Regions from separate parts of the Streptomyces sp. RPA4-2 genome, predicted to be linked through region 3. Evidence: riboswitches for the same ligand, from Rfam matches in the RefSeq annotation. Region 3 holds a riboswitch; each other region holds the start of a gene.

Region 1 (7,403 bases), 1.2 Mb from region 3:
TGCCGCTGCCGCTCGGTCCGAGCACGCACACGATCTCGTGCTCGGCGACCTCCAGATCGACGGCGTCCAGCACCGGCCGGTCACCGAAGCGTACGGTCGCCGCCTCGACGCCGAGCAGGACCTCCGGCGCCGCCGCCCCCGGACCCGCACCCGCACCCGCACCCGTCGTCCCAGACGTCGCCTTCGTGACGAGCCTCGCCATCAGAACTCCCCTGTCCGGTCGGTCCGCATACGCTCCAACAGCAGCAGCGCCACCGCGCACACCACCATCAAGGTCGTCGAAAGTGCCATCGCCTGCCCGTAGTTGAGGTCACCGGCGCGCCCGAGCAGCCGTGCGACCGCGACCGGCAGCGTCGGGTTGTCGGGGCGCGCGATGAAGACCGTCGCCCCGAACTCGCCGAGCGACACGGCGAAGGCGAACCCCGCCGCGATCAGCAGCGCCCTCCGCACCATCGGCAGGTCGACCTCCCGCCACACCCGCCACGGTGAGGCCCCGAGCACCGACGCCGCCTCCCGCAGCCGTCCGTCCACGGCCCGCAGCACGGGCAGCATCGTCCGTACGACGAAGGGGACACCCACCAGCGCCTGCGCGAGCGGCACCAGGATCCAGCTGCTCCTGAGGTCGAGCGGCGGCTCGTCCAGCGCGATCAGGAACCCGAAACCGACGGTCACGGCGGACACACCGAGCGGCAGCATCAGCAGTGCGTCGAACCCCCGCACGAGACGACCGGCGCGGCCGGTGAGCGCGGCGGCCGCCAGACCTCCGATGACCACGGCGATCGCGGTGGCGGCGAGGGCGTACTCCAGCGAGTTGCCGATCGCCTCGATCGGGGCCACCAGGAAGATGCCGCCGTCGTCGGAGGCCAGCGCCCTGTAGTAGCCGAATCCGAAGCCCCCGGGGGTGTCCAGGGACCGCTGGACCAGGACTCCGAGGGGCAGCACGAGCAGGACCGCGATGCTCGCGACCACTCCCGTGAGCAGCGCCCACTGCCCGGCCCCGCGCGGCCGGCGGGCGGTCGTCTCCGGGGCCACCAGACGCAGGGCGGTCTCCCGGCGGCGTACGGTCCCCGCGTGGACGGCGAGGATCGCGCCGACGGCCACGAACTGGATGATCGTCAGCACCGCCGCCGTCGCGAGGTCGAAGATCTCCGAGGTCTGCCGGTAGATCTCCACCTCAAGGGTGGAGAAGGTCGGCCCGCCGAGGATCTGGACCACCCCGAACGAGGTGAAGGTGAAGAGGAAGACCATGAGCGCCGCGGCGGCGACGGCCGGGCTCAGGGCCGGGAGCGTCACCGTGCGCCAGGCCGCGAACCGGGAGGCGCCGAGCATGCGCGCGGCCTCCTCCTGGCGCGGGTCGAGCTGCGACCAGAGCCCGCCGACCGTACGGACGACCACCGCGTAGTTGAAGAAGACGTGCGCGAGCAGGATCGCCCAGACGGTGGTGTCGAGCCGGACGCCCCACAGGCCGTCCAGCAGTCCGCCGCGGCCGATCAGCGCCAGGAACGCCGTACCGACGACGACGGTGGGCAGCACGAACGGGACGGTCACCACCGCGCGCAGCACCTGCTTGCCCCGGAAGTCGAAGCGCGCGAAGACATACGCGCCGGGGAGCGCGATCAGCAGTGTGAGCGCTGTCGAGGCGAGCGCCTGCCAGGTGGTGAACCACAGCACGTGCCGGATGTCGGACCGGCCGAGCACCTCACCGATGCGTCCGAGCCGCCAGACCCCGTCGGCCTTGAGACCGCGGGCCACGATCGCCGCGACGGGGTAGGCGAAGAAGACGCCGAAGAACACGACCGGCAGGGCCATGAGCCACAGCCGCGTCGCGCTCCCGCGCCTCCTGGGCGCCGCCTCGCCTACTTCAGTACGAGCGAGGTCCACGACTTGACCCACTGGTCACGGTTCTTGGCGATCTCGGCCGGGGCCAGGGTCTCCGGGTGCTCGGCCTGCGGGCCGAACTTCACGAACACCTCGGGCACCTTGGCGGTCTCGCGGACCGGGTACACGAACATGTTCAGGGGCATGTCCTGCTGGAACCTGAAGCTGATCAGGAAGTCGAGGAGCGCCTTGCCGCCCTTCGTGTTCTTCGCGTTGCTCAGCAGCCCCGCGTACTCGACCTGGCGGAAGCAGGTGCCGCCGGCGACCCCGGTCGGCGCGGTCTTCGGTTTCGGGTCGGCGTAGATCACCTCGGCGGGCGGGGAGGAGGCGTACGAGACGACCAGCGGCCGGTCGGCCTTGGCCTTCTTGCCGCCCGCGGACCCCGAGAACTCGTCGTTGTAGGCCTGCTCCCAGCCGTCGACCACCTTCACGCCGTTGGCCTTGAGCTTCTTCCAGTAGCCCTGCCACCCGGCGTCCCCGTACTTCGCGGCGGTCCCGAGCAGGAAACCGAGGCCGGGCGAGGACGTGGACGCGTTCTCGGTGACGAGCAGGTTCTTGTACGCGGGCTTGACCAGGTCGTCGAAGGAGGTGGGCGGCGCCAGCCGGTGCTTGCTGAAGTAGGCCTTGTCGTAGTTGACGCAGATGTCGCCGGAGTCGATGGGCGTGACCCGGTGCTTGTCCTCGTCGACCCGGTAGCGCTGGACGATCTGGTCGGAGCCCTTGGGCTCGTACGGCTGGAACAGCCCGTTGTCGAGCGCGCGGGAGAGCAGGGTGTTGTCGACGCCGAAGAAGACGTCGCCCTGCGGGTTGTCCTTGGTCAGGATGGCCTTGTTGACGGCCTGGCCGGCGTCTCCGTCCTTGAGGATCCTGACCTTGTAGCCCGACTCCTGCTCGAAGGCGTGCAGCACGCTCTTGGAGTAGGCGAAGGAGTCGTGGCTGACGAGGGTCACGGTCCGGGAGCCGGCGGCCTTGTCGCCGGAGCCGGACGAGCCGCACGCGGACAGCGTGACGAGGCCCAGCGCGACGACCACGGCCGCGGCCGTCCGCCTCTTGGTGCTCGCTTTGGTGCTCACTGAATTCCTCCTGGGGTGACCAGGAAGAGACGCGGCCCTGCCCGGGAACTCGGCGGTTCCCGGGCAGGGCGCAACAGCTTGAGTGATGCCCGAACTTCCTACCCAGAATGACCTGGGCGAGGTTCAGAGGGTCTGCGGCCCACCGGTGCCCCGGCTGCCGCACTCTCAGCGCTGTGGCGCTCCCCTGTCGGAATATGAAGATGTCGGAATATGAAAATGTACGTGCCGGGTCAGACTACCGCTCGGTCGCCGCGAGCTGGCCGCACGCCCCGTCGATCTCCTGGCCCCGGGTGTCCCGGACGGTGACCGGCACGCCGTGGGCCGCGATGGCCTCGACGAACGCCTTCTCGTCCTCGGGCCGCGAGGCGGTCCACTTCGAGCCCGGGGTCGGGTTCAGCGGGATGAGGTTGACGTGCACGGGCTTGCCCCTGAGCAGCCGCCCGAGCCGGTCACCGCGCCACGCCTGGTCGTTGATGTCCCGGATGAGGGCGTACTCGATGGAGAGCCGGCGCCCCGACTTGGCCGCGTACTCCCAGCCCGCGTCGAGCACCTCCCGCACCTTCCACCGCGTGTTCACGGGGACGAGGGTGTCGCGCAGCTCGTCGTCCGGTGCGTGCAGGGAGATGGCGAGGCGGCACTTGAAGCCCTCGTCGGAGAGCCGGTGGATGGCCGGGACCAGTCCGACCGTCGACACGGTGATGCCGCGCTGGGAGAGTCCGACGCCGTCCGGCTCGGGGTCGGTGAGCGCGCGGATGGCGCCCACGACCCGCTTGTAGTTGGCCAGCGGCTCGCCCATACCCATGAAGACGATGTTGCTCAGCCTCGCGGGGCCTCCGGGGATCTCCCCGTCCCGCAGCGCCCGCATGCCGTCCACGATCTGGTGCACGATCTCGCCGGTCGACAGGTTCCGGTCGAGGCCGGCCTGGCCGGTGGCGCAGAACGGGCAGTTCATCCCGCACCCCGCCTGGGAGCTGATGCACATGGTCACCCGGTCCGGGTAGCGCATCAGCACGGACTCGACGAGCGTGCCGTCGAAGAGCCGCCACAGGGTCTTGCGCGTGGTGTCCTGGTCGGTCGACAGATGCCGCACGACGGTCATCAGCTCGGGAAGCAGCGCTTCCTGGAGCTTGCCTCGCGCGGCGGCCGGGATGTCCGTCCACTCCGCGGGGTCGTGCGCGTACCGCGCGAAGTAGTGCTGCGAGAGCTGCTTGGCGCGAAACGGCTTCTCCCCGATCGCGGCAACCGCCTCTTTACGCTCGGCGGGCGTGAGATCGGCAAGGTGCCGCGGCGGCTTCTTGGCTCCGCGGGGGGCGACGAATGTGAGTTCTCCGGGCTTCGGCATAACCCTTCCAGTGTCGCAGATCAACTCGACCGTCCCAGGCCGCAGCGGGGTGGGGACGGTCACCCCTGGGCACCGCCTGTCGGCTTCGGTCGCCCTCGCACGGCCCGGGTACCGCCCAGAGACGGCCCGGCGCGGTCCTCGGTCGGACCCTCCTGACGCCTGCTAGTTCGGCACAGGTGGCGCTGCCCAGCCGTGTCGGACGGCGTGACCGCCGAGCTGCATCCGGGTACGGACCCCGGCCATGTCCATGAGGTGGCGCAGGCGTCGGTGCAGCGTGCGCTGTGACAGGCCCAGCTGTGCAGCGGTCGTCTGATCGGTCAGGCCGGCCAGCAGGAGCGCGAGGATCCTCCGGTCGAGGTCGGTCGGATCTTCCGCGCCGAGCGCCACGGTGGTTTCGGCTTCTGTGCCGGTAGCCGACAGCTCGAGCGGGTGGGCGGTGCGCCAAACCGTCTCGAACAACGCGTCCAACGCGTCCAACAGGCCGCTGCGGTGCAGCAGTACGGCGCCGGGCTCTCCGGCCGGTGTGACCGCGAGCGGCACCAGGCCGAGGTCGGCGTCGGCCAGCACGAGTTTCATCGGCAGTTGGTCGGTGACCCGCAGTTGCACGCCGTTGCGCAGTGAATCGATCGCGTCGGTGATGATGCCCGGCTCTGCCAGCACGGCCCGGTCCAGTACCGCGCGGAAGTGCACGCCGCGGCCGATGGCCATGGGTTCGGCCGTGTTCTCGTCGGGCGGGACGGCGAGGAACGGCGCGGTGATGAAGCTGCGGACCTGCGTGCGGGCCGCCTGCTGCACCTGGAGGAAGCGATGGCGGATGGCGTCGCGGCCCGTGACGACTTCGATCAGATCGTTGATGCTGTTCCCGGTCATCGCCGCCCGGTGTTCCTCGGCGAGGGTCACCAGTGCCTGCTCGGCCATCCGCAGCCCCTCTCGGCGCTGGGCGATGAGAGCACCGAACGCCATAGCCGGCGGCGCGGCGGTGAACCGCTCGTCCGCCGACCCGATCACCAGTCCCCACTCGACCAGGCGGGACAAGGTCTTGTCGACGTGGGCCCGCGGTACGGCGAGCAGATCCGACAGCAGCGTCGCGGTGGAGTTCGGCTGGCCGACCAGCGTCCGGTAGACGCGCTCGTCATCGGGTTCGAGGCCCAGAACGTCCAGCATCGGCGACCGACCTTCTTCCACTTGCCGCAGCGGGGAGAGTATGCGCCATGGCGGCAGACACTGAATAGTGCCTGCTGGGAGCGGGTGTGACGGGAAGGGCCCCGGGGAGGTGACTCCCCGGGGCCCTTCAGCGCGGTTCATCGCAGGCCGTACGCCCGGATGATTTCGTTCTTGACACTGAACCCGCGGTCCGTCCCGGCGCTCGCGCGGACCGAGAGGAAGCCGCCGGGCTTCTTCGCCGTCCTGAACGAGCCCTTCCAGTAGCCGTCGGCGCCCTGGGACAGGGTCACCTTCTGCCAGGTGGCACCGTCGTCGTACGAGACGTCCAGCTTCACCGTGGTGACCTTGCCCGGCACGGTGCCGAGGCCCATCGACACCGGCTTGAGCGCGATCCGCTGGGTCGCATGGGACTTCACGTCACCGTGCAGGTCCGACTCCAGCTTGTAGTTCAGGTTCAGCACCGAGAACGGCTCGAAGAAGTCCGAGTCGACGGTGTCGGACAGGAACGTCCACTCGGTGTGGGTGCGCGTCGACAGCCGGAAGACGTCGCCGGGCCGCTCGGCGTCGAGGACAGCGCGGTAGGGCAGGTTGCCCGCCGGCACCTCCACCCACTGCATGTCTCCGCTGACCGGATTGTCGTGGATGAGCGTGTCGCCCTGGAAGACCCGCAGGTGGGACGGCGTCTCACCCCACGGCAGGTAGCCGCCCAGCCGCATGGTCTCGCTGGCGGAGGCCCACGCCTGCACGTTCCAGGTCATGTAGTTCTGCCAGCGGGAGTTGTACACGCCGAAGGACTCGCTCTGGGCCGGCCGGGTCGCCGGAGCGAACCAGTCCAGACGGGTGGTGCTGCCCTTGGCATACGTGTTGTCGCCCGACACCATCGTCCACGGCAGAGCTCCGTCGACGCCCTGTGTGTGGAACTCCCGCCAGTCCTGGCCCGGGGTCACCCATTCGGTTCGGGTGCCCGGGTGCCACTCGGTCTCGGGGAGGTTGAACGACGGGCTGAGGGTGAAGTCGGACCGGTAGCCTTCCGCCGACCCGCCGTCCGTGGCCGAGTAGTAGCGGGCATCGATCCGGGCGAGGTCCCGCTGGGTCGGCTTGTAGACCAGGGCACGGTCCGGCACCCGGCCGGGGTAGTCCCGGGTCAGGTCGTAGACGAACGGCGTGTACTCGGTCTGCTTGGCCGTCAGCTTCACCTTGCCGGCCTTGGCCATCGCGATGAGGGTCCTGCCCGCGTCGCGGTGCACCGTGGCGACCGGGATGGCCGATTCGCCGACGTACTCCATCAGCGCACCGACACCGTCGTCGACCACGATCAGCACCTTGGCACCGGCCGCGACCGCCGCTTCGGCGCGCTCCTGCGGCGAGACCTCGTCGCTGCGCTCGATGACGACGACCTTGCCCTTGGCCCTGACCTTCTCGTATGCGGCCGCCGCACCGTCGCCCGCGTAGACGGCGTCCAGCGTGTTCGTGGCGGTTCCCAGGGCACTGCCCGCCTGCACCAGTGCGTCGAACCGGAGCCGACCGCCCAACGCGCTCAGACTGAGCTGCGGCTCGCCCTTGCGCCAGCGGGTGGTCAGGATGAACTCGCCCTGCTTCATCGGCTCCGTCGGCGCGACGTAGACGTCGTCGTACATCGGCGGCACCACGTACGCGCTGCGGTAGTCCAGGTACGGGTCGAGGCCCTTGTAGTGGACGTTGAAGTCGACCTTGCGCTGGCGGTCCTCGGTGCGCTGCGGCGCCTCGGTCCGCAGCAGGCGTGCCTTGCTCGCGTCCAGCACCACGTCCATGGAGCCGTCCTTGAGCACGGTCTCGGGGTCGACCAGCACGGCCATACCCGAGCGGTCCGCCTTTTCGCCGGCCACGTCGATGTACCCCGCGACGGTGTACAGACCGGGTGCCATACGCATGGTGGTCGAGCCGTCGACGTAGACGTTCCACGGCAG
Region 2 (7,403 bases), 3.0 Mb from region 3:
TTCCTGGCCAGTCGACGGCAAAACGACGGGGTAGGCGATGCGCGAGTCGGTACAGGCAGAGGTCATGATGAGCTTCCTCGTGTCGGAGGAGCTGTCCTTCCGCATCCCGGTGGAACTGCGCTACGAGACCTGTGATCCGTACGCCGTGCGGCTGACCTTCCATTTGCCCGGAGACGCGCCCGTGACCTGGGCGTTCGGGCGGGAGCTGCTGATCGACGGCGTGGGCCGGCCGTGCGGCGACGGCGATGTGCACATCGCGCCCGCCGATCCGGACGCGTTCGGCGAGGTACTGATCCGGCTTCAGGTGGGCGGCGACCACGCTCTGTTCCGGTCCGGCGCGGCGCCGCTGGTGGCCTTCCTCGATCGCACCGACAAGCTCGTACCGCTGGGGCAGGAGCGCTCCCTCGCGGATTTCGACACCCATCTCGACGAGGCGCTGGACCGCATCCTGGCGGAGGAGCAGAGCGCGGGCTGAACGTTCCCGCGCCTTCGCGGAGGAACGCTTCCGCACTCTGTGGAGGAACGCTTCTGCACACCCGGGGCGGGCGCGCGGTGGCTTCAGTGCTTGCGGCGACGGCCCTTGCCGCCCCGGACCGGTCCCCGGGCCCCCACGGGCTCCCGTACGGGCGCCACGGGCCCTGTGGCCGTCGTGGAGAGGCCCGGAGTCCCGGTGCGGTCCGCGGAGACCACCAGGGCCGCCAGCGCGGTGGTGACCGGGACCGAGGCGACCAGGCCGATCGAGCCGACCAGGGTGCGCACGATCTCCTCGGCGACCAGTTCACTGTTGGCGACCGCGCCGACGCTGCTCTGCGCGATCGAGAAGAGCAACAGCAGCGGCAGCGCGGCTCCCGCGTACGCCAGGACGAGCGTGTTGACGACCGACGCGATGTGGTCGCGGCCGATCCGGATGCCCGCTCGGTACAGGCCGCGCCGGCCCATGGTGGGATTGGCCTCGTGCAGCTCCCAGACCGCCGAGGTCTGCGTCACCGTCACATCGTCGAGCACACCGAGCGAACCGATGATCACGCCCGCGAGCAGCAGACCACTCATGTCGATGGAGGGATACAGGCCGTGGATCAGACCGGTGTTGTCGTCGGTGTTGCCGGTCAGGGCGGCCCAGCCGATGAACACCGAGCCGAGCACACCGATCAGGATCAGCGAGAGCAGTGTGCCGAGCACGGCCACCGAGGTACGGGCCGACAGGCCGTGGCACATGTAGAGCGCGATCAGCATGATGGCGCTCGCCCCGACCACCGCCACGACCAACGGATTCGCCCCCTCCAGGATGGCGGGCAGGATGAAGAACGTCAGGATGAGGAAACTGACGGCCAACGCGATCAGCGCCATGAGCCCACGCATCCGGCCGACCACCACGACGGCCAGTGCGAAGATCCCGGCGAGGAGCGCCATCGGGAACTTCCGGTTCACGTCGGTGACCGAGTACTGCAGATCCTTGGGCGCCGAGGGCTCGTACGCGACCACGACCTTCTCGCCCTGGTGCAACTGCCGTGACTGGTCGGGCTGGACGATCTCCGTGAACGTGCGCCCCTTGTCCTTACCGGTGTCCACCCGGATCGTCGCCTTCTTGCACTCGCCCGTCGCCTGCCGCTGGGCGGAGGAACCCTCGGCGGTGGAGGTGTCGCCGGTCGGGGTGTCCCCCGAGGCGTTCACCGCCTTGCAGTCCACCTGGACGACCTGGGTGACCGTGGCCTGCTGGCTCTGCCGGTCGAAGCCGACACCCGTGCGTTCGTGTGACGGGGCGCCGCCGGGCCAGAGCACCACGAGACCCACAACGACCGCCGCGGCGAAGGGAATCAGCACGGCCGCGATGACCTTGCGCAGATGCTTGGAGACGGGCGCGGCGGGGCCATGACTGTGGCTGTGCGAGTGCCCCGGCGCGGGAAGGGTGTCCGGTCCGTGCCCGCGCCCCTCCCCCGGTCCGTGCCCGCCGCCCGATCCGTGCCCGCCGCCCAGTCCGTGCCCGGCACCGGGTCCGTGCCCGTTGCCACCATCCGGCCCGTGGGCGTGCCCGCGGCCGTTTCCGGAGCCCTGTCCGTGCCCGTGCCCCTGCCCATGGCCGTCGCCGGGACCGGAGCCGCGCCGCGGCTCGGACGGCGGGAACGGGGGCTGCTGCATCGTGGTCACCGACCGATCATCGCAAGAACGGCGAGGGCCCTCTGTTCACCGCGCCAGACATGACGCTAGCGTGGAAGCACCTTTGCACACGCGGGAGCTCGGAGCACCGGGCTGAGAGGGCGCTGACCTCTGTCTCAGCGATGTTTCACATGAAACATCGGCGGACGGAAGCCGCTGCGTCGACCGCTGAACCTGTTACCGGGTAATGCCGGCGTAGGGAGTAGGTCTCATGACCAACAAGGACGTACGCACGCCTGCCTCCAGCCAGACGGACGAGCCGTCGGCCGCGTCCCTGGGCGAAGAGCTCAGGGGGACCGGGCAGTCCATCGGGTGGCACAAGGCATACGTCGGGGGTTCGCGCCCCGACCTGCGGGTGCCGGTCCGTCAGGTGCACCTCACCAACGGGCAGTCCGTCACGCTGTACGACACCTCCGGCCCGTACACCGATCCGACCGTCGACACGGACGTACGCAGGGGACTCGCTCCGTTGCGTGAGCACTGGATCGTCGCGAGGGGCGACACCGAGGAGTACGCGGGCCGTCCGGTCCGCCCCGAGGACGACGGGATCAAGCACACCTCGCCGCGCGGGGGCCTCCGCAACCTCGACGCGGTCTTCCCGGGCCGGCCGCGTCAGCCGCGTCGGGGCCGCCCCGGAGAGGCGGTCACCCAGCTCGGGTACGCCCGCCGCGGCGAGATCACCCCCGAGATGGAGTTCGTCGCGGTCCGCGAGAACGTCGACCCCGAGGTCGTCCGCGAGGAGATCGCCGCCGGCCGCGCGGTGCTGCCCGCGAACGTCAACCACCCGGAGATCGAGCCGATGATCATCGGCAAGCGGTTCCTGGTGAAGGTCAACGCCAACATCGGCAACTCCGCGGTGACCTCCTCGATCGAGGAGGAGGTCGAGAAGATGACCTGGGCGACCCGCTGGGGCGCCGACACGGTCATGGACCTGTCCACCGGCCGCAACATCCACACCACGCGGGAATGGGTCCTGCGCAACTCCCCCGTTCCCATCGGCACGGTGCCCCTCTACCAGGCACTGGAGAAGGTCGACGGCCGCGCCGAGGAGCTGACCTGGGAGATCTACAAGGACACGGTCATCGAACAGGCCGAGCAGGGTGTGGACTACATGACGGTCCACGCGGGCGTGCGGCTGCCGTACGTACCGCTCACCGCGAACCGCAAGACCGGCATCGTCTCGCGCGGCGGTTCGATCATGGCGGCCTGGTGCCTGGCACACCACAGGGAGTCGTTCCTCTACGAGAACTTCGAGGAACTCTGCGAGATCCTCGCCGCCTACGACGTCACGTACTCGCTCGGCGACGGGCTACGGCCCGGTTCGATCGCGGACGCCAACGATGCCGCGCAGTTCGCCGAGTTGAGGACGCTCGGGGAACTCAACACGATCGCGAAGCGTTTCCAGGTACAGACGATGATCGAAGGCCCGGGACATGTCCCGATGCACAAGATCAAGGAGAACATCGACCTTCAGCAGGAGATCTGCGATGAAGCTCCGTTCTATACGCTCGGCCCGCTGACCACGGACGTCGCGCCGGCGTACGACCACATCACCTCCGGCATCGGTGCCGCGATGATCGCCTGGTGGGGCACGGCCATGCTCTGCTACGTCACGCCCAAGGAGCACCTGGGCCTGCCCAACCGTGACGACGTCAAGACCGGCGTCATTACCTACAAGATCGCCGCCCACGCGGCCGACCTCGCCAAGGGACACCCAGGCGCGCAGGAATGGGACGACGCGCTGTCCGACGCCCGCTTCGAATTCCGCTGGGAGGACCAGTTCAACCTGGCCCTCGACCCCGACACGGCACGTGAGTTCCACGACGAGACACTGCCGGCCGAGCCCGCCAAGACAGCGCATTTCTGCTCCATGTGCGGCCCGAAGTTCTGCAGCATGAAGATCAGCCAGAGCATCGCGGAGCAGTTCGGTGGTTCCGCGGCCGAGGGGGCTTCGCCCGAGGAGATCGCCGAGGGGATGCTCCAGAAGTCGAAGGAGTTCGCGGCGAGCGGGAACCGGGTGTACCTGCCGTTGGCGGACTGACGCACCGACGCTCCGGAGAAGTGGTGCTCAGGGTCCGGCGCACCCTGAGCACCGCTTCCCGAAAGGCCGCGGAGGAATCGGCACCACCCGTCGGGCCGGCATGTCACGGGAGTTCCCCCCTGCGGACGGCCGGGTTCCGTCGGCAGACTGAGCCCATGACATCGACATCCATGAGCAAGGGCGCCAACCTTCCGGTGGCCGTCGGGGCCGTACGGGCCGTGCTCGGCTGGACGGGGGGTCCCGGCGCGCCGGACGCGGACGCCTCGGCCCTGCTGCTCGGTGCGGACGGTCGGGTCCGGGACGACGGGGACTTCGTCTTCTACAACCAGCCACGGCACGCCTCCGGTGCCGTACGCCACCTGGGGAAGCGGCGGGACGCCGGTGCCACGACCGACACGGTCGAGGTGGACCTGCGCTCGCTGGAACCGGAGATCGAGCGGGTCGTGCTGGGCGCCTCGGCCGACGGCGGCACCTTCGGTCAGCTGTCCGGGCTGACACTGCGGCTGCTCGACGCCGGGACGCGGCGGGAGTTCGCGCGCTTCGAGATGGAGGCCACGACGGAGACGGCGTTCATCGGCGGCGAGTTGTACCGGCGCGGCGGAGAGTGGAAGTTCCGGGCGATCGGACAGGGGTACGCGTCCGGACTCGCGGGTCTGGCCACCGACTTCGGCATCAGCGTGGACGAGGAGCCCGGCCTCCCCGCCTCGGCGCCGGGGACGCCGCCCGTGGGTGTGCCCGCCGCCGCGCCTGCCCCGCCGACCCCTCAGGCTCCTCCGGCACCCCGGACTCCCCCAGTACCCCCAGTACCCCCAGTACCTCCGGCACCTCCGGCACCACAGGTACCCCCGGCCTCCGCGTCGCGTTCGAGCAAGGGGGAGGAGCGGCTGCCCGTGGACATGCGCAAGCGGCTCTCCCTGCGCAAGGAGCAGGTGGCGGTCAGCCTGCGCAAGCACGGAGCGGAGGGTGTCACGGCGCGTGTGGTGCTGATCCTGGACGCGTCCGGGTCCATGTCCTTCCTCTACGCGAAGGGCGTCGTGGCCGATGTGGTGGAGCGGATGGCCGCCGTGGCCGCGCAGTTGGACGACGACGGCGCGATGCAGGCGTGGACGTTCGCCTCCCACGCGGCCCGGCTGCCGGATCTGACCCTCGGCGAGTTGCCCGAGTGGCTCAAGCTCCACGTCCGGGTCGGTGAGCTGAGCCTTTTCCGACGGAGCAAGAAGCCGCGGAAGGGGCTGCTGGCCGGGCAGGTGGACATGCGGACGGTCGGCATCCAGAACGAGGAGCAGAAGGCGATCGCCGAAGTGCGTACGTATGTCAGGGAGCATCCGGCCGCCGATCCCACCCTGGTGCTGTTCTTCTCCGACGGTGGCGTCTATCGCAACAACGAGATCGAGCGGGAACTGCGGGAAGCGGTGGACGAGCCGATCTTCTGGCAGTTCGTGGGCCTGGGCCGGTCCAACTACGGCGTGCTGGAGCGGTTCGACACCCTGCCGGGCCGACGCGTCGACAATGTCGGCTTCTTCGCCGTGGACGACATCGGCGGCCTTCCGGACCCGGAGCTGTACGACCGGCTGCTCTCCGAGTTTCCCTCCTGGATCACGGCGGCCCGGCGGGAGGGCATCCTCTGATCCCGCCGGCCGCCCCGGTGGCCCGTACGCGGGCATGCCGGGCACCGATCGGGGCCCGCGCTTCGGCAGCGCGGGCCCGGTTCCTCCTGCCACCCCCGGTGTCGGCCCGCCGGGGTCACTCCGGCTGGTGCTCGGGCCCCCCGAAGTCAGGGCTCGTGAAGTCCGGGCTGGAGAAGCTCGGCCGGGGGCCCGCCGCGGGCCCACCGTCGGGGCTGCTGAACCCCGGCCGGTTGTAACCGAGATGCGGCATGCGGCCGGTGGTGGGCGTCGGTGACGGACGGTCGAGTGCCGCCGCGCCGGGATCGGCGAGGGCGTGCCGGAGGAACGGCATGATGCCGCGCTCCAGCAGGGCATCCCGCCAGGCTTCCCTGGCCCGGTCCACCTCCTCGTCGAGCTCGCCGTGCGCTCCTGCCTGGAGTGAGGACGAGCCGTTGCGCAGTGCGGTCAGCAGCAGCCCGACCGCGGCGACCAATATCGCGGCCGCCGTGACCGCGCCGAAGACCCACCCGGTGGTCAGGAGAGTCTGTGCGAACGTCTGTTCGGGATCGAGTACCTTCAGCAGGTAGCCGACGAGCAGGAAGATCACCGCGGCTGTTCCGGCGAGAACGGGAGCGAGCACCGCGATGACCGCGATGGCACCGGCTCCGGCGGTCTCGGTGACCTCTCCCATGGTGGTGGCGAGCCCCACCGCGGCGACGCCCGGCTCCGTGGAGCCGATCTCCTCGCTGACGGCTGGGGTGGACGGCGCCGGATGGCGCAGTTCCTCGCGGACCTTCACGTAGTGCGCGTACTCGGTCGTCGCGGCCGCCGTGATGAGTGCGGTGGCGTTGAGCGCCATGGTGCGCAGTTGCTCGGGGTTGAGCCGCCGGCCGACAGCGGCGAGTTCCGGGCGGTACGGGGCGGAGCGCAGCGCCTCATCGAGGATCCGCTCGTATTCCTGGCGGTCCTCACTCAGCAGGTGCTGCGGAACGCTGTTCATCTGCATCCCCCGATGCTCCGTAGGGCTGATGGCTCGCACGCTGACGAGCCGTTGGGCAGAAACGGAGGGGAGCCTGCTACGGATAAGCCGATGGTAGAGCGGTGACGGCACGCCGTGACAGGGGGTTTCAAGAAATTGCCCCCTGGCCGGCGTGGTCCTTTGTGGCGGACGCCTGCCCGGTGAGCGCTCAGCTACCCAGGGGCAGCTGCTGGACCAGCAGCTTTCCGGCCATGGTCACGCCGCCGTCCATCGCGATGGCCAGTCCGTCGGCGTAAAGATGGGGTTCTTCGACCACGGGGCTCGGGCTGTTCTCGCCCTCCTCCGAGCCGACCTCGCCCAGCAGGTACGGAATGGGGCTGTGCCCATGGACGATCCGGGTGCCGCCGTAGGTGTCCAGCAGGGAGAGCACGGCTTCGGCGCCGCCGTCGTCGCGGAAGGCGAAGCGCCTGGTCAACTTGCGGAAGAGGTCCCAGCACTCGTCGGCGTCGTTGCGGGTGAGGGTTTCGCGGATGGTGTCGTTGACCGCTTCGATGGAGTCGCCGTAGTCGAGATAGGCGGTGGTGTCGGAGTGCATCAGGAGGTGCCCGTCGACCTCCTCCAT
Region 3 (7,403 bases):
GGGCCGACACGATCGTCGGCCTGCTCACCGACGGCAGCTATCCGAACCTCGAACTGCGAGGCGTCCACGCCCACTTGGCCAACGGGGTGCACGCCGAGGAACACCTGGCGCTGGCCGAGTCCGTCGTCGCCTGGACCCTGGAACTGGCCGCCCGGAACGGTCTTCGGCTCACCGAGGTGGACATCGGGGGCGGTATGGCGGTGGACTACGACCGCCCCGAGCGCCGCTTCGACTGGCACGCGTACGGCGAGGGCCTCGCCCGGCTCGTCACGGCCCACCCGGGACTGACGCTGCGGATCGAGCCCGGCCGCGCGCTGACCGCGTACTGCGGCTGGTACGCGAGCGAGGTGCTGGACGTCGAGCACGGCTCCAGCGAGGACTTCGCCGTCATCCGTGGCGGCGCCGTCCACCTGCGCACCCCCGTGACCGGGCGGCACGACCAGCCCTGGTCCGTTCTCGAAGTGGAGCCGTGGCCGTATTCCTGGCCGCGTCCCGTGGTGCGGAGGGAGCGTGCCACCCTCACCGGCCAGCTGAGCACGCCGAAGGACGTCCTGGTCCGTGACGTCCGGGCCCAGGGCCTGCGGGCCGGTGACCGCGTGGTGTTCTCCCTCGCGGGCGCCTACACCTCGTCCGCCCCGCACCGGGCCCACACGCGCTATCCGGAACCCGGCTTCCACTTCCTGGACGCGGACGCCGACGGCGACCGGTCCCGATGACCGATGACCGTGCGACGGAACACCAGGAGTTGCCGTCGGGGGCATCGCGGCGCATCCTCGGACACGCCTGGCAGGATCGTGCGCCGGACCAGGAGAGTGGCATGACCGTCGAACCGACCGACTTCACGACAGACCTCCCGACCGCCTTCATGAACGACTCCACGGCCGACTCCACGGCCGCCTTCACGGCCGGCGTCATCGACGCCGTGTCCGCCGTGGAGCAGGGCCTGGTCCAGGAGGTCGCCGAGACCGACGACCCCTCCCTGGCAGGGGAGTTCGGCTTCCCGGCCCCCCTCCGGCACGCCCGCTTCGACCTCGTACGGGAGCAGGCATGAGCGCCATGGACACCCCGCTCGACTTCTCGTACGAGACCCGGCCGGGCCGGGTCGTCTTCCGGCCCGGCGCCGCCGTGTCCGCGACCCCCGGCGAGGTCGCCCGGCTCGGTCTGCACCGGGTGCTGGTGGTCTGCGGCAGCCGGGGCGAGGTCACCGCCCGTGCGGTCGCCGACGCGCTGGGCGGCCAGTGCGCGGGGCTGCACGCCGAGGCCCGGATGCACGTACCCGCCGAGGTCGCCGCCCGAGCCGTCGAGGTGGCCCGCGAGATACGGGCCGACGGCTGCGTGGCGGTCGGCGGAGGCTCGGCGATCGGCCTCGGCAAGGCGATCGCGCTGCGTACCGGGCTGCCGCTGATCGCCGTGCCGTCCACCTACTCCGGCTCCGAGATGACCCCGGTGTGGGGTCTGACCGAGGACGGCGCCAAACGCACCGGACGCGACCTCGCCGTTCAGCCCCGAAGCGTCGTCTACGATCCCGAACTCACCCTCGGGCTCCCCGTTCCCCTCTCGGTGACCAGCGGCGTCAACGCCCTCGCGCACGCAGTCGAAGCCCTCTACGCGCCCGACGCCTCGCCCCTCGTCTCGCTCATGGCCGAGGAGGGGGTCCGGGCGATGACGGGCGCCCTGCCGGCCGTGGCCGCCGCCCCCGGCGACCTCGACGCGCGCAGCCGCGCCCTGTACGGCGCGTGGCTGTGCGGTGCCTGCCTCGGCGCCACCACCATGGGCCTGCACCACAAGCTGTGCCATGTCCTCGGCGGCACCTTCGGCCTCCCGCACGCCGAGACGCACACGGTGGTCCTGCCCTACGTCCTCGCCTACAACGCGTCCGCCGCGCCCCGGGCGATCGCCACGCTGTCCCGGGCGCTCGGCACGGACGACGTCCCGCGCGCCCTGCGGGAGCTCGCCAGGGGCCTGGGCGCGCCGAGCACCCTCGCCGAACTCGGCCTGGAGGAGGCCGACTTGGCGGTGGCCGCGGCGCAGGCCGCCGGCCAGGCGTACCCGAACCCCCGCGAGGTCACCGCGCACGGCGTGCTGGGCCTGCTGACAGCGGCGTACGAGGGCTGGGAGCCGCGCGTCGGCTCCTGAGAGCCGGCCCGCAACGACGCCGATCCACGGGCTTCGCGCTCCCTCGCGTGGGTCCCTGCGCCCCCTGCCTGGGACGTACGCGCGGGCCGGGCTATCCTGACGCCGAACCGGACACGGGGTGCCCCGCACGTGGGCTGAGATCACACCCGTCGAACCTGAACCAGTTAGGACTGGCGGAGGGATGTCTCATGTCGTTGCCGTATGCCCGTGGTGAAGTGGCCGTCGGAGGCCCGCAGGGCGTCTTCGACGGGCGGATGCCCGAGGCCCCCGGGGATCTGCGCGTCGAGGCGCGCGGCATCGCCCCGGTGCCGGAGGACCACCGCTACGGCGGCCCCGGCCGCCTCTTCACCGTGTGGTTCGCCCCCAACCTGACGATGACCGGCGTCTTCACCGGTACCGTCGGCGTCGCGCTCGGCCTGGACTTCGCCACCGCGCTGACCGCCGTCGTGCTGGGCACCCTGCTGGGCGCGGTGCCGACGGCGTACCTCGGCACCTGGGGCAGCCAGACCGGCGCCGGACAGCTGCCGCTCGCCCGGCTCGCGTTCGGACGGGCCGTGCTGGTGCCGGGTGCGCTGCAGTGGCTGTCGTCGATCGCCTGGGACGCGCTGATCGGCCTGTTCGGCGGGGACGCGCTGGCGCAGTTGTGCGGCTGGCCGTTCTGGCTGGGTGTGCTGGTCATGATGGGCGCGCAGGGAGCGCTCGGCGTCCTCGGGTACGAGGTGATCCACCGGCTCCAGACCGTGATGACGTTCGCCCTCGCCGCCGCCTTCGCCGCGCTGACGGTGAAGCTCCTGAACGGCGACCACCCCGCCGCCACCGCCTCCGCGCACGGCGCCGACCGGGCCGGGGCCTTCGTCCTGACCTGCACCATCGCCCTCAGCCTGGCGCTGTCCTGGGCCCCCTACGCCAGCGACTTCAGCCGCTATCTGCCGCGTACGGCGTCCCGACCGCGGATGTTCTGGTGCACGCTCGCCGGTGTCAGCGTGTCCTTCGTGGCCGTCCAGGCGCTCGGCCTGTGGGGCGCCTCCGTCTTCACCGACCAGACCGCCCGCGGCGTCGACACCCTGCTCGGCGGCGGTGTCCTCGGCGCCTTCGGGCTGCTCGCCGTGGCCCTGGCCGCCCTGAGCAGCAACGCCATGAACGACTACAGCGGCTCACTCGCCCTGCAGACCATGGGCGTACGCCTGCCGCGTCCGGCCGCCGCCGCGCTGGCGGCCGTACTCGGCTTTCCGCTCGTGCTGTGGATGCACGCCGCCGACACCACGACCCGGTTCCAGAACGTGCTGCTGCTCGTCGGCTACTGGATCCCCGGGTTCGTCGCGATCGTCGCCGTCGACTGGCTCGTCCGGGCCAGGGCGCGCGCCGGCGCGCCGGTGGATCTGTCCGCCGAGAGCGCCCGCCCGCAGCCGTGGTGGCCCGCGCTGGTGGCGTTCGTCGGCGCCTTCGCCGCGGCGGTGCCGTTCATGAGCACCAGCCTGTACGTCGGTCCGGTCGCCCGGGCCCTGCACGGTGCGGATCTCGCCTACGGGGTGGCGTTCCTCGCGGCCCTCGTGGTGTACGCGCCGCTGCGGCTGCGCCGCTGACCACGGCCGCCGCCCGTCACGGGCCCGGTCGCCCCGCACCCCCGCCCGCCACTTCTCACCCGTCTCGCCTCTCGTACGGAGCGAACCCGCCATGTCCTCGAACACCCCCGCCGCCCCGCCCCGCGTCCTGACCGTCGCCGGATCGGACTCGGGCGGCGGCGCCGGCATCCAGGCCGACCTCAAGACCATGCTGGCGCTCGGGGCGCACGGGATGAGCGTGTTGACCGCGGTCACCGCGCAGAACTCCCTCGGTGTGCAGGGAGCCTGGGAACTTCCGGCCGAGGCGGTGCGCGCGCAGTACCGCAGCGTGGTGGACGACATCGGGGTGCAGGCGGTGAAGACCGGCATGCTCGGCTCCGCGCTGCTCGTCGAGACCGTCGCCGAGCTGCTGTCGGACGTCGCCGCGCCCGTGGTGGTGGATCCGGTGAGCGTCTCCAAGCACGGTGACCGGCTGCTGGCCGACGACGCGCTGGACGCCGTACGGACCGCGCTGCTGCCGGTCGCGACGGTGGCGACGCCGAATCTCGACGAGACCGCCGAGCTCACGGGGATCGAAGTGACGGGGGAGCGGGACATGTGCCGGGCCGCGGAACGGCTGCTGTCCTACGGTCCCCGCTGGGTCCTGGTGAAGGGCGGCCATCTGCCCGGCGAGGCCGTCGACCTGCTGACCGACGGCACCGAACAGCTCTGGTTGCGGGCCCCGCGCCACGACAACCGGCACACCCACGGCACCGGCTGCACCCTGGCCTCGGCGATCGCGGTGGAACTGGCGCGCGGGCGGGCGGTGCCGGAGGCGGTGCGGCGGGCCAAGGAGTACGTCACGGGCGCGATCGCGGCGGGCTTCCCGCTCGGTTCCGGACTCGGACCGGTCGACCACGGCTGGCGGATGCGCGCGGGGCGCTGAACGTCCTGGGGTCCGTGGGCCTACCGGGTCCGTCGTCCTCCCGGCGCCGGTCCTACCGGGTTCCCACGGTGCGCAGTGTCGCCAGGACCAGCGCCTGGGCGACGGCGACCGTCTCCGCGAGGGACACGTGCTCGTCGGGGCCGTGGGCCAGGCGTACGTCCCCGGGGCCGTACTGGAGTGTGGCTATGCCCGCCCCGGCGTAGAGCCGCAGGTCGCTCCCGTAGGGGGCGCCGCGCTCCCGGGCCGAGGGCGCGCCCGTGACGTCGGCGTGCGCGGTGCCGACCGTCTCGCGCAGGGGATGGCCGGCCGGGAGCCGTCCGCTGGCGAACTGGCCGCCGGGCCAGGAGACGACCGCGGGATGCCCGCGCAGCCACGGATCGGCCGCGCACGCCTCCGCCACACAGCGTTCGAACGCGGCGCGTGCCGCGGCCGGGTCCTCGCCGAGTTGCAGCCCGAGCCGGCCGTCGGCGACGAGCAGCCCCGGCACGCTGCTGGCCCAGTCCCCGGCCTGGAGCATTCCGACGGAGACGCTGTACGGGAAGGGGTACTCGGCCATCAGCGGATCGGGCGTCTCGCTGCGGGTTGCCTCCAGCCGGGCCAGGGCGGCGGCGATGGGGGCGTAGGCGTCGATGGCGCTCACCCCGGCGTCACGGGTGCTCGCGTGGGTGGACCGGCCCGGCACGGTGATCCGGAAGGTCAGGGCGCCGGCGTTCGCGGTGACCAGCGTGCCGCCGGTCGGTTCGCTGATGACGCAGGCGTCGCCGGTGTGGCCACGGCGCAGGGTCCCGAAGGCCCCGATCCCGCCGTCCTCCTCGCCGACCACGAAGTGGCCCGCCACGCTGCCGCGCAGCCGTACCCCGGAGGCTCGGATGGCGGCGAGCGCGGCGACGTTGGCGACGACCCCGGCCTTCATGTCACAGGCGCCCCGGCCGTGCACGACGTCTCCGCGGAGGCTCGGTACGAAGGGGGCGCCCGCCCACTGCGCGAGGTCACCGGGCGGCACGACGTCGACATGACCCTGGAGGATCATGGTCGGACCGTCCTCGGCGCCGGGCAGCGTCGCGACGAGCCCCCATGCCTCGTCGCGTGGCACCTCCATGCCGGGGAAACCGGGCTCGGCGCGCAGAGCGGGCAGATCCATCGACCACAGGTCGATGTCCAGGCCGGACCGGCCGAGGTCCCGCGCCAGGCGGTGCTGCAGCTCGGACTCGGCCGCGCTTCCCGTCACGCTGGGCACGGCCAGGGTGTCGAGCAGCATCGTGGCGACGGCCGTTTCGTCGACCGCCTCCACGGCGGCGGACTCCTCGGCACTGAGCACTGCGCGCATGCCACACGCTCCTTTCGCGGGTGGACGACGAGGGGGCGTGAGGATGCTACGAACAGTTCCGGTACGCAAACAATCGCCGTTTGTTTCCGTCTAGGATCGATTTCTTGTGAAGACTGGGCCTGCGTGGTGATTTCTTGCGCGGCGAGAGGGTGAGCGACTTGGCCATGGACGCCATCGACGAGGACATCGTGCGGTGTGTGCTGAGCGACGCGCGCAGCACGTACGCGGAGATCGGCCGCGCCGCCGGGCTCTCGGCACCGGCGGCGAAGCGGCGCCTGGACCGGCTCGTGGCCGACGGTACGATCCGCGGCTTCACGGCCCTCGTCGACACCCAGGCGCTGGGCTGGCGGACCGAGGCCTTCGCCGAGGTGTACTGCAAGGGCAATCCGACCCCCGCCGAACTGCGGCGGGCCCTGGAGGCCGTGCCGGAGGTGGTCGAGGCCTACACGGTCTCCGGGGCCGCCGACGCGATGGTGCACCTGATGGCCCTGGACATCCCGCACCTGGAACGGGCCATCCAGCAGGTGCGCGAGGCCCGGGTCATCGAGCGGACGGAGAGCGTGATCGTGCTGTCCGGGCTGATCAACCGGCCGCGGGTCTGACCGACGGCGGCCCGCCCGGCCGGCCGGCGATCGGCGATCCGCACGGGGCACGGGTGCGGGTGCGGCGGCGGTCGTGGTCGTGGTCGCGGTCGCGCAGTAAATCGAACACGTGATTGAATCTGGCCATGGCGTACCCACACTTCCCCGGCGGCCCCATGGTGGCGCGCGGTGAACGAGCGAGACAGCCGGCCGGGATGCAGGCCGGGACCGGAGAGGCGAGGCTGGATTCATGTCCGAACCGCTGCCTGTGATCGTGTCCCCGCCGGCGCCGACGGGTGGCCGTCGGGTCCGTGTGCACGGAGAGAGCCTCGGGTTGGCCTACAACCTGGGCGACCTGTCCGAGTTCCTGCGGCGTGCGGGGCTCGATGTCGACCCGCTGACCATCGCGGTGTCCCCGCTCATCGACTGGCGGGGGATCGGCCCGGAGTACTGGGGGCCCGAGACCGGGACGTGAGGGCGCCCGGGCCGTCGTGTCCCCTCCCCCTGTGGGCGGGGTGTGACGGGTGCGCCCGTGTGGGTCGATCTTGTGACGCCACGTCAATTGGGTCGACTTTGGCGTGAGTTGGAGGCGCCGCGACCGCCTTGAGGGGGGCGGCGTGGCGCACATCACCCCTGAGGGGTGCGGAAAGGTGAAGCGGGTCTTCACGCCTTCATGGCATGCTCACATCTAGTTACTCGCCGGTAATTCCTTGCCGCCCCCACCCCCCTCAGGACTGATCTTGCGTATCCGCAAGCGGCCCTTGCGTGCCGTCATGCCCGCGCTCGCCGCATCCGCCCTCTTCCTCGCCGGCTGCTCCGCAGACCCCGGCCCGCGCTCCGCCACCGCCCCCGAACGTGCCCCGGACGCCACT
Region 4 (7,403 bases), 4.9 Mb from region 3:
AGCCGTGCGCCGCGGGATCCACCCGGCGCATCGCGACCGTCGTCAGCTCCGTCCCGGACGCCACGAGCGACCGTTCCAGCACGGTGAGGCTGGGCGCACCTCCCGTACCCATGATCAGCCGGGACGAGTAGGACGTACCTCCGAGGACGAACGGATCGTCGGCCATGGGTCAGCCTCCTTGGACAGCGGTGAGGACTTCGACACGGTCTCCCTCGCGCAGGGACGTGGCGGACCACTGGGTGCGCGGGACGACGGTCTCGTTGAGCGCGGCGGCGACGCCGGAGGGCGCCGCCGTGAGGGTGGCGACGAGCGTGTCGAGGGCGGTGCCCGCGGCGACGAGCCGGCGCTCGCCGTTGACGAGGATGTTCATACGGGTTGCTCCGTGCGTGTCGGGCTGAACCGGTGGGGAGTGAAGGGACGCGCTTCCTCGGGGAGCTCCCCCGAGGCGAGGACGTGCGCCATGACGTCCCCGGTGACGGGAGTGAGCAGGACGCCGTTGCGGTGGTGGCCGGTGGCCAGCAGCAGTCCGTCGAGCCCGGTCGGGCCGAGCAGCGGAGCGTTGTCGGGCGAGCCGGGGCGCAGTCCGGCCCGGGTCTCGGTGAGCGGCAGTTCGGTGATCCCGGGCACCAGCTCATGGGCGTCGCGCAGCAGCTCGTACACGCCGCCCGCGGTCACCGTGGTGTCCCAGCCCAGCTCCTCGCTGGTCGCGCCGACGACGAGTTCGCCGCTCTCGCGCGGCACCAGATAGACGTGGCTGCCACGGACCACGGCCCGCACGGTGCGGCTCAGGAAGGGCGCGTACCGCTTCGGCACGGTCAGCCGCAGCACCTGCCCCTTCACCGGGCGCACGGGCGGCCTCACGAAGTCGGGCACGCCCTCGAGCCTCCCGCTGAGGCTGCCCGCGGCCAGTACCACCTGCGCCGCCGCCAGCCCGTCGCCGCCCGCGGTGACGACCCCGGTGGCCCGCTCCCGGACCACCGTCAGCCGCTCCGCCCAGGTCCGGTGGAACACCACTCCGGCTCGCTCGCACGCCGTGACCAGGCCCTTCGCGAGGCGGCGCGGGTCGATCTGATGGTCGCCGTCGACGCGCAGACCACCACGGACACCGGGCGCGAGCATCGGCTCCAGCCGGCGGCACTCACGGCCGCTGAGCCACTCCGATTCGAGCCCCGAGCGGATCTGCAGGGCATGCAGTTCCCGCAGATGGGCGCGGTCGTCGGAGTCCAGGGCGACGGCCAGCGTGCCGCACCGGCGGTAGCCGAGATCCTGGCCCGTCGCCTCGGTGAGCTCGGCGACGAAGTCCGGATAGCGGCGGGCGGAGGCGAGGTTCAGGCCCAGCAGGGTCTGCTCGCCGTAATGCAGTTCGGTGACGGCGGCGAGCATCCCGGCGGCGACCTGCGCGGCCCCGCCGCCGGGTTCCGGGTCCACGACCGTCGTGGTGAACCCGCGCTGAGCGGCCCGCCAGGCCGTGACCAGGCCGATGATCCCGCCCCCCACCACCAGGACGTCGGACGTGACGGACCTCTCCGCCGGTGTACGCGACATGGGCGTCCAGCCCCTCCCTTCGCCGGCATGACCCGGATCAGGTTCGTACGGTCGGAGGCCGCCAGCCTCCCTCTCAGCCCGGTGCGTCCGGGCTCCCGCGAGTGCTCTACGTCGACCACCCTAGCTCGCCGCCGTATGCCTCAGTAAGGGAGCCTCCGTCCATCGCCCAGGCGCCCGACGGCCTTGTCCGGCTGCGGCTGGAGGAGAGCGGGGAGGGGAGCCGTGGGCGGGCGGGCGGGACGAACGTGGTGGTACCGATCGGGCAGATCCGGCAGATCGAACACCCTGAACACCCCGCACAGGCCGCACGCGCCGGACGGACCCGCCGACACCGGGTCGCATTGTGGAACAGGTCACCGAGCACGTCCGCTGACTGACGGATTGTCAGGTGTCTATGGTGATCAGGTGAGCGAGCAGACGCAGGCGCAGAAGCAGGGGCCTACGGCACGCCGGGTCGTCATCGCGGGCGCGGGCATGGCCGGCGTGCAGACCGCGGTCGCCCTGCGCGAACAGGGATTCACCGGCGGCGTGACACTGATCGGCGCCGAGCCGCACCAGCCGTACGACCGGCCGCCGTTGTCCAAGGCGGTGCTGCTCGGAAAGGCCGAGCACTCCGCCTTCGACATCGACTTCGAGGCACTGGGCATCGAACTGAGGCTCGGCTGCGAAGCGCTGGGCCTGCGCCCCGGGGACCACGAGCTGGACACCGCCACGGGACCGGTGCCCTACGACCTCCTGGTCCTGGCGACCGGCGCGGAACCGATCCAGCTCCCCGGCGCGGAGGGCATGCCCGGCGTCCATCTCCTGCGCACCCTGGACGACGCCGAACGGCTGCGCCCCGTGCTCGCCCGGCAGCACGACATCGTGGTGGTCGGGGCGGGCTGGATCGGCGCCGAGTTCGCCACGGCGGCGCGCAAGGCCGGGTGCGCGGTGACGGTCGTCGAGGCCGCCGACCGGCCGCTGGCCGGGGCGCTTCCCGCCGAGGTGGCCGCGCCGATGGCCGCCTGGTACGCGGACAGCGGGGCCTCGCTGCGCACCCACGCGCGCGTGGAGCGCGTCGAGCCCGGTGCCGTGGTGCTCGACGACGGGTCCCGGGTGCCCGCGGGCGCCGTGGTAGTCGGCATCGGCGCCCGGCCCGCCACCGCCTGGCTGGCCGGCTCCGGCATCGAGCTCGGAGCCCACCGCGAGGTCGTGGCCGACAGCCACCTGCGCACCTCCGTGCCGGACGTCTACGCGGTCGGCGACTGCGCCTCCTTCCCCTCGGGCCGGTACGAGGAGCGCCTTCTCGTCCACCACTGGGACAACGCCCTGCAGGGACCGCGCACGGTGGCGGCGAACATCATCGGCGAGGCCCCGGTGGCGTACGACCCGGTTCCGTACTTCTGGTCCGAGCAGTTCGGCCGTTTCGTCCAGTACGTCGGCCACCACGCGCCCGCCGACACGACCGTCTGGCGCGGCGACTCCTCGGGCGCCGCCTGGACGGTCTGCTGGCTGCGCGACTCCCGACTGGTCGCGCTCCTGGCGGTGGGCCGCCCCCGCGATCTGGCCCAGGGCCGCCGCCTGATCGAGGCGGGCATGCCGCTGGCCCCGGAGATCCTGTCGGATCCGTCACGTCCGCTGAAGGACGCCATGGGCTAGGCGGGCACCGAGGCCTCCGTTCGGGCGGCCTGGGGGCGGACCCGGTCCGGTGGGCTCCCTCACCGGGTGGCGGCCGGGCGGCCGGGGCGAGGAATTGCGCCGGGCCGCTCGCCCGATGGCCGCCGGGCGGCCAGGCGGCCAGGCAACCGGGCGGCGGACGGTCGGGCGAGCAAACCCGCCGGGCCCGCTCGCCGCGTGGCCCGCGCACGCTCCACCGCGCCGGAATTCGGCGGAATTCCGCAAGATTCACGCGCTTCTGACGCGGGACGGGTGGCGCTCGGGTACCGAGTGTCAGTCCGGGATGGCAGGCTTGTCCCGTGACCGAGATTGACGCAAAGATCGATGCTCTCGTCCCCGCCTGGCTCACCCTCCCCGACATCGCCGAACAGTTCGGCGTCGAGGTGACCCGCGTCCGGCAGTTGGTCAAGGAAGGCCAGCTGATCGCCGTACGCCGTGGTGAGAACCGCGCGCTGCACGTCCCCGCCGCTTTCATCGACGAGGACAAGGTCGTCAAGGGCCTCACCGGCACCCTGACGCTCCTGCGGGACGACGGCTTCACCGACGAAGAGATGCTCGAGTGGCTCTTCACCCCCGACTCGACCCTGCCCGGCACCCCCGCGCAGGCGCTGAGCGAGAATCGCGGCACGGAGGTGAAGCGTCGCGCCCAGGCGCTCGCCGTCTGATCCGACAACACGTCCGGCGTACGGACCACGGCCGGCCCCGGGCCACCCCGGCCGCCGTGGTCCGTACGCACCGCAGCACCACGGGGGACCCACGCATGCCCGAGAACGCCGCCCGCCTCGCCGACGCCCGCGTCTACCTCTGCACGGACGCGCGCACGCGCCAGGGCGACCTCGCCGAGTTCCTGGACGCCGTCCTGGCGAGTGGCGTCGACATCGTGCAGCTGCGCGACAAGGGCATGGAGGCGGCCGAGGAACTGGAGCACCTCCAGGTCTTCGCGGACGCCTGCGCCCGCCACGGCAAGCTCCTCGCGGTCAACGACCGGGCGGACGTCGCCCACGCGGTCGGCGCCGACGTACTCCATCTGGGCCAGGGCGACCTCCCGGTCCCCGCGGCCCGCGCCATCCTCGGCGACGAAGTCCTGATCGGCCGTTCCACGCACGCGGCGGCGGAGGCCTCGGCCGCCGCCGTCCAGGAGGGCGTGGACTACTTCTGCACCGGCCCCTGCTGGCCCACTCCCACCAAGCCCGGCCGCCACGCACCGGGCCTCGACCTGGTCCGCCACACCGCCGCGCTCGGCACCGACCGCCCCTGGTTCGCCATCGGCGGCATCGACCTGGGCAACCTCGACGAAGTGCTGGAGGCGGGCGCCCGCCGTGTCGTCGTCGTCCGCGCGATCACCGAGGCGGACGACCCCGCGGCGGCGGCCGCCGAGTTCGCGAAGCGGCTGCGGCAGGCCTGACCGCGCGGAGCCGGCCCCGCCCGTGGCGCGCCGGACCGTCCCGCCGCCCGTCGGGTCGTCCCGCGCTCTGTCCGAGGGGTGGACAAGAACCCGACGAATCGGACAATTCTTTCCGGTTCGGTTGGGGGACCGGCGCCCCCTGGCTAACCTGCGAGTATGGCCCTCGGATCTGCCTCCACCAGGACTGACCGCGCACGCATCGTGAGCGACATGCTCGCGTCCGGCAAGAAGACGTACTCGTTCGAGTTCTCCGCGCCGAAGACCCCCAAGGGCGAGCGGAACCTGTGGAACGCGCTGCGCAGGGTCGAGGCCGTCGCCCCCGACTTCGTCTCCGTGACCTACGGAGCGGGCGGCTCCACCCGCGCCGGCACGGTCAGGGAGACCGAGCAGATCGTCGCCGACACCACGCTCACGCCGGTGGCCCACCTCACCGCCGTCAACCACTCCGTGGCCGAGCTGCGCAACATCATCGGCCAGTACGCGGATGCGGGGATCCGGAACATGCTCGCGGTCCGCGGTGACCCGCCCGGAGATCCCATGGGCGACTGGGTCCCGCATCCCCAGGGCCTGACCTACGCGGCCGAACTCGTCCGACTCATCAAGGAGTCCGGCGACTTCTGCGTGGGCGTCGCCGCCTTCCCCGAGATGCATCCGCGCTCCGCCGACTGGGACGCGGACGTCTCACACTTCGTCGACAAGTGCCGGGCCGGCGCGGACTACGCGATCACGCAGATGTTCTTCCAGCCCGAGTCGTACCTGCGGCTGCGCGACCGGGTCGCGGCGGCGGGCTGCGCGACACCGGTGATCCCCGAGGTCATGCCGGTGACGAGTGTGAAGATGCTGGAACGGCTCCCGCAGCTCAGTAACGCTTCGTTCCCGGACGTCCTGAAAGAGCGGATCCTCACAGCCAAAGAGGATCCGGCGGCTGTACGCTCCATTGGCATCGAGTTCGCGACGGAGTTCTGCGCGAAGCTGCTGGACGAGGGCGTCCCCGGACTGCACTTCATTACGCTGAACAACTCCACGGCGACGCTGGAAATCTACGAGAATCTGGGCCTGCACCACCCGCAGCAGGCCTAGACCGGTCGCACCCGCGTACGACACACTGCGTAGCGGCCACTGGGAGAGGGGCGTACATGGGCTTGACGGTCCTCTATATCGCTTTCGGCATCGTCGCACTGTGGCTCCTCGGCGAGGTTCTGCTGCAGTACAAGGCGCGGCTGCGCTACCGGCTGCTCGCCTTCGTCGGCTTCGCCGGTGTGGTCCTCGGTGTGCTGATCCCGTCCGTGATCGTCGTCGGTCTGGGTGCGGCCGCCTTCGCGGTCGGCCAGACGTACGTCACGCTGTCGTTCCGGCGCGGCTTCGCGGCCGGCTGGGCGGTGGGCAACCGCCAGGGAGCCGACGAGGCTCCGGACAAGAGCTCGGGCAGGAGCAAGCGCCGCCGCGGCGAGCCGGACCGCCAGGACCCGGCGCTGGAGGCATCCGACCTCGAGGCGGAGCAGGAGGCGGCCGAGAGCGCGCCGTATCCGCAGGGCGAGGACGACTACGCCCGCGAGGACGACGTCTTCACGCCCGCGCACTCCGACCGGTTCATGCCGGCCGGCTCCGGCGACCTCACGGCGACCGGGAGCACGGCCGTGTACGAGCCCCAGCCCCTGCCCGACGACACCGGCTCCTACGGCGTCTACAGCGACGCGGCCTACGCGGCCGCCGCGGGGCAGCCCGGCCAGTCCTACGCCGCCGCCCCCTCGCAGGACCAGCAGGCCTACGCGTACGACGGCTACTCCGGCTACGACCAGCAGCAGTACGGCTACGACAACGGCCAGCAGCAGTACGCCGCCTACTCCGACCCGTACATCGGCACACAGACCTACAACGGCGCCGCGTACGACATGACGTACGGCGGCGGCGATCAGCAGTACCCGCAGCAGCAGGGCTACGGCCAGGACCAGTACGCCGCGGGCGGCTACGGCGGCGAGACCCCGGCGGGCGGTGTCTGGGTCCCGCAGCAGCGCAGCACCGACGACCAGTACGGCGGCGAGCTCCCGCCCGAGCAGCAGTATCCGTACCAGGACAACGGCCAGGGCAACGGCAACGGCAACGGGAACGGCGCCGGGTTCGACGAGCAGTACCGGTACTGACCGTCCTCAGGGGCGGGAGCGCTTCAGAGGCGGGCGGTGGCCGCACGGGCCGCCTTCAAGGATGCCCACGGGCTCACTGCGAGCCGCGGAAGTCCGGTCCCTCCACGATCAGCCCGGACACCAGGGCACCCGACATCCCCGCGTGCGGAAGGCCGCCGCCTGGATGCGTCCAGCCGCCGACCGTGTACAGCCCCGGCATGCGGGTGCCGTTCGACGGGTGCAGCAGCCGGCCCGCCGCCGCCGCGAGCGCCGGTGCGGGCACCGCGCCGCCCTCCGCGCCCGTCGCCTCCGCGATGTCGGCCGGGGTGCGGACCTCGTGCCACAGCAGGCGCTCACGCACGTCCGGCACGGCGCGCCGGGTGGCGTCGAGCACCCGCTCCACGTCCGCCTCCGACACCCGCAGGCCCGAGGGCACCGTGACCGTCACGGTGACCGCTTCGTGCTCGGCGTCGGGCGCGAGACCGGGGTCGTCCGGGCGCGAGACCGTCACCGTGGGCGCGGCGGGGAATCCGGGACGCTCGCCGAAGAGCCGCTCCAGCTCCTCCTCACGGTCGGGCGTGTGCACCACCGTCCGGTGCGCCACCCCCGCCGGACGCCCGCCTCGCAGCGCCAGCAGCACGGTCAGCCGGCTCGGCGCGCCCCGCTGCGGCGCGACC

Evidence for each region. Region 3 has a riboswitch for thiamine pyrophosphate ahead of HEP85_RS33425 (cytosine permease). Riboswitches for the same ligand answer to the same signal wherever they lie in the genome.
Region 1: it holds a riboswitch for thiamine pyrophosphate, as region 3 does, so the genes downstream of both, HEP85_RS28460 (thiamine ABC transporter substrate binding subunit) here and HEP85_RS33425 (cytosine permease) in region 3, are expected to answer to the same signal.
Region 2: it holds a riboswitch for thiamine pyrophosphate, as region 3 does, so the genes downstream of both, thiC (phosphomethylpyrimidine synthase ThiC) here and HEP85_RS33425 (cytosine permease) in region 3, are expected to answer to the same signal.
Region 4: it holds a riboswitch for thiamine pyrophosphate, as region 3 does, so the genes downstream of both, thiO (glycine oxidase ThiO) here and HEP85_RS33425 (cytosine permease) in region 3, are expected to answer to the same signal.

What each region holds. Positions count from the first base shown of each region.
Region 1 is NZ_CP050975.2:6,470,850-6,478,252, reverse strand. Features, by position in the region: gene HEP85_RS28470 (ABC transporter ATP-binding protein) at 1-202, opposite strand, end outside; gene HEP85_RS28465 (iron ABC transporter permease) at 202-1,881, opposite strand; gene HEP85_RS28460 (thiamine ABC transporter substrate binding subunit) at 1,857-2,951, opposite strand; TPP riboswitch at 3,029-3,147, opposite strand; gene rlmN (23S rRNA (adenine(2503)-C(2))-methyltransferase RlmN) at 3,187-4,293, opposite strand; gene HEP85_RS28450 (helix-turn-helix domain-containing protein) at 4,456-5,457, opposite strand; gene HEP85_RS28445 (S8 family serine peptidase) at 5,595-7,403, opposite strand, start outside.
Region 2 is NZ_CP050975.2:4,687,921-4,695,323, reverse strand. Features, by position in the region: gene HEP85_RS20445 (SsgA family sporulation/cell division regulator) at 38-475, shown strand; gene HEP85_RS20440 (YibE/F family protein) at 559-2,145, opposite strand; TPP riboswitch at 2,217-2,373, shown strand; gene thiC (phosphomethylpyrimidine synthase ThiC) at 2,366-4,195, shown strand; gene HEP85_RS20430 (VWA domain-containing protein) at 4,351-5,823, shown strand; gene HEP85_RS20425 (hypothetical protein) at 5,939-6,808, opposite strand; gene HEP85_RS20420 (metallophosphoesterase) at 6,990-7,403, opposite strand, start outside.
Region 3 is NZ_CP050975.2:7,640,150-7,647,552, forward strand. Features, by position in the region: gene HEP85_RS33410 (alanine racemase) at 1-716, shown strand, start outside; partial or broken gene HEP85_RS33415 (6-chlorohydroxyquinol-1,2-dioxygenase) at 917-1,051, shown strand; gene HEP85_RS33420 (maleylacetate reductase) at 1,057-2,136, shown strand; TPP riboswitch at 2,241-2,335, shown strand; gene HEP85_RS33425 (cytosine permease) at 2,325-3,719, shown strand; gene thiD (bifunctional hydroxymethylpyrimidine kinase/phosphomethylpyrimidine kinase) at 3,811-4,623, shown strand; gene HEP85_RS33435 (ArgE/DapE family deacylase) at 4,676-5,950, opposite strand; gene HEP85_RS33440 (Lrp/AsnC family transcriptional regulator) at 6,115-6,552, shown strand; gene HEP85_RS33445 (hypothetical protein) at 6,782-7,006, shown strand; gene HEP85_RS33450 (hypothetical protein) at 7,305-7,403, shown strand, end outside.
Region 4 is NZ_CP050975.2:2,702,909-2,710,311, reverse strand. Features, by position in the region: gene HEP85_RS11625 (thiazole synthase) at 1-166, opposite strand, end outside; gene thiS (sulfur carrier protein ThiS) at 170-370, opposite strand; gene thiO (glycine oxidase ThiO) at 367-1,545, opposite strand; TPP riboswitch at 1,543-1,654, opposite strand; gene HEP85_RS11610 (NAD(P)/FAD-dependent oxidoreductase) at 1,951-3,183, shown strand; gene HEP85_RS11605 (Rv2175c family DNA-binding protein) at 3,501-3,866, shown strand; gene thiE (thiamine phosphate synthase) at 3,962-4,606, shown strand; gene metF (methylenetetrahydrofolate reductase [NAD(P)H]) at 4,763-5,686, shown strand; gene HEP85_RS11590 (hypothetical protein) at 5,743-6,747, shown strand; gene HEP85_RS11585 (NAD(P)/FAD-dependent oxidoreductase) at 6,821-7,403, opposite strand, start outside.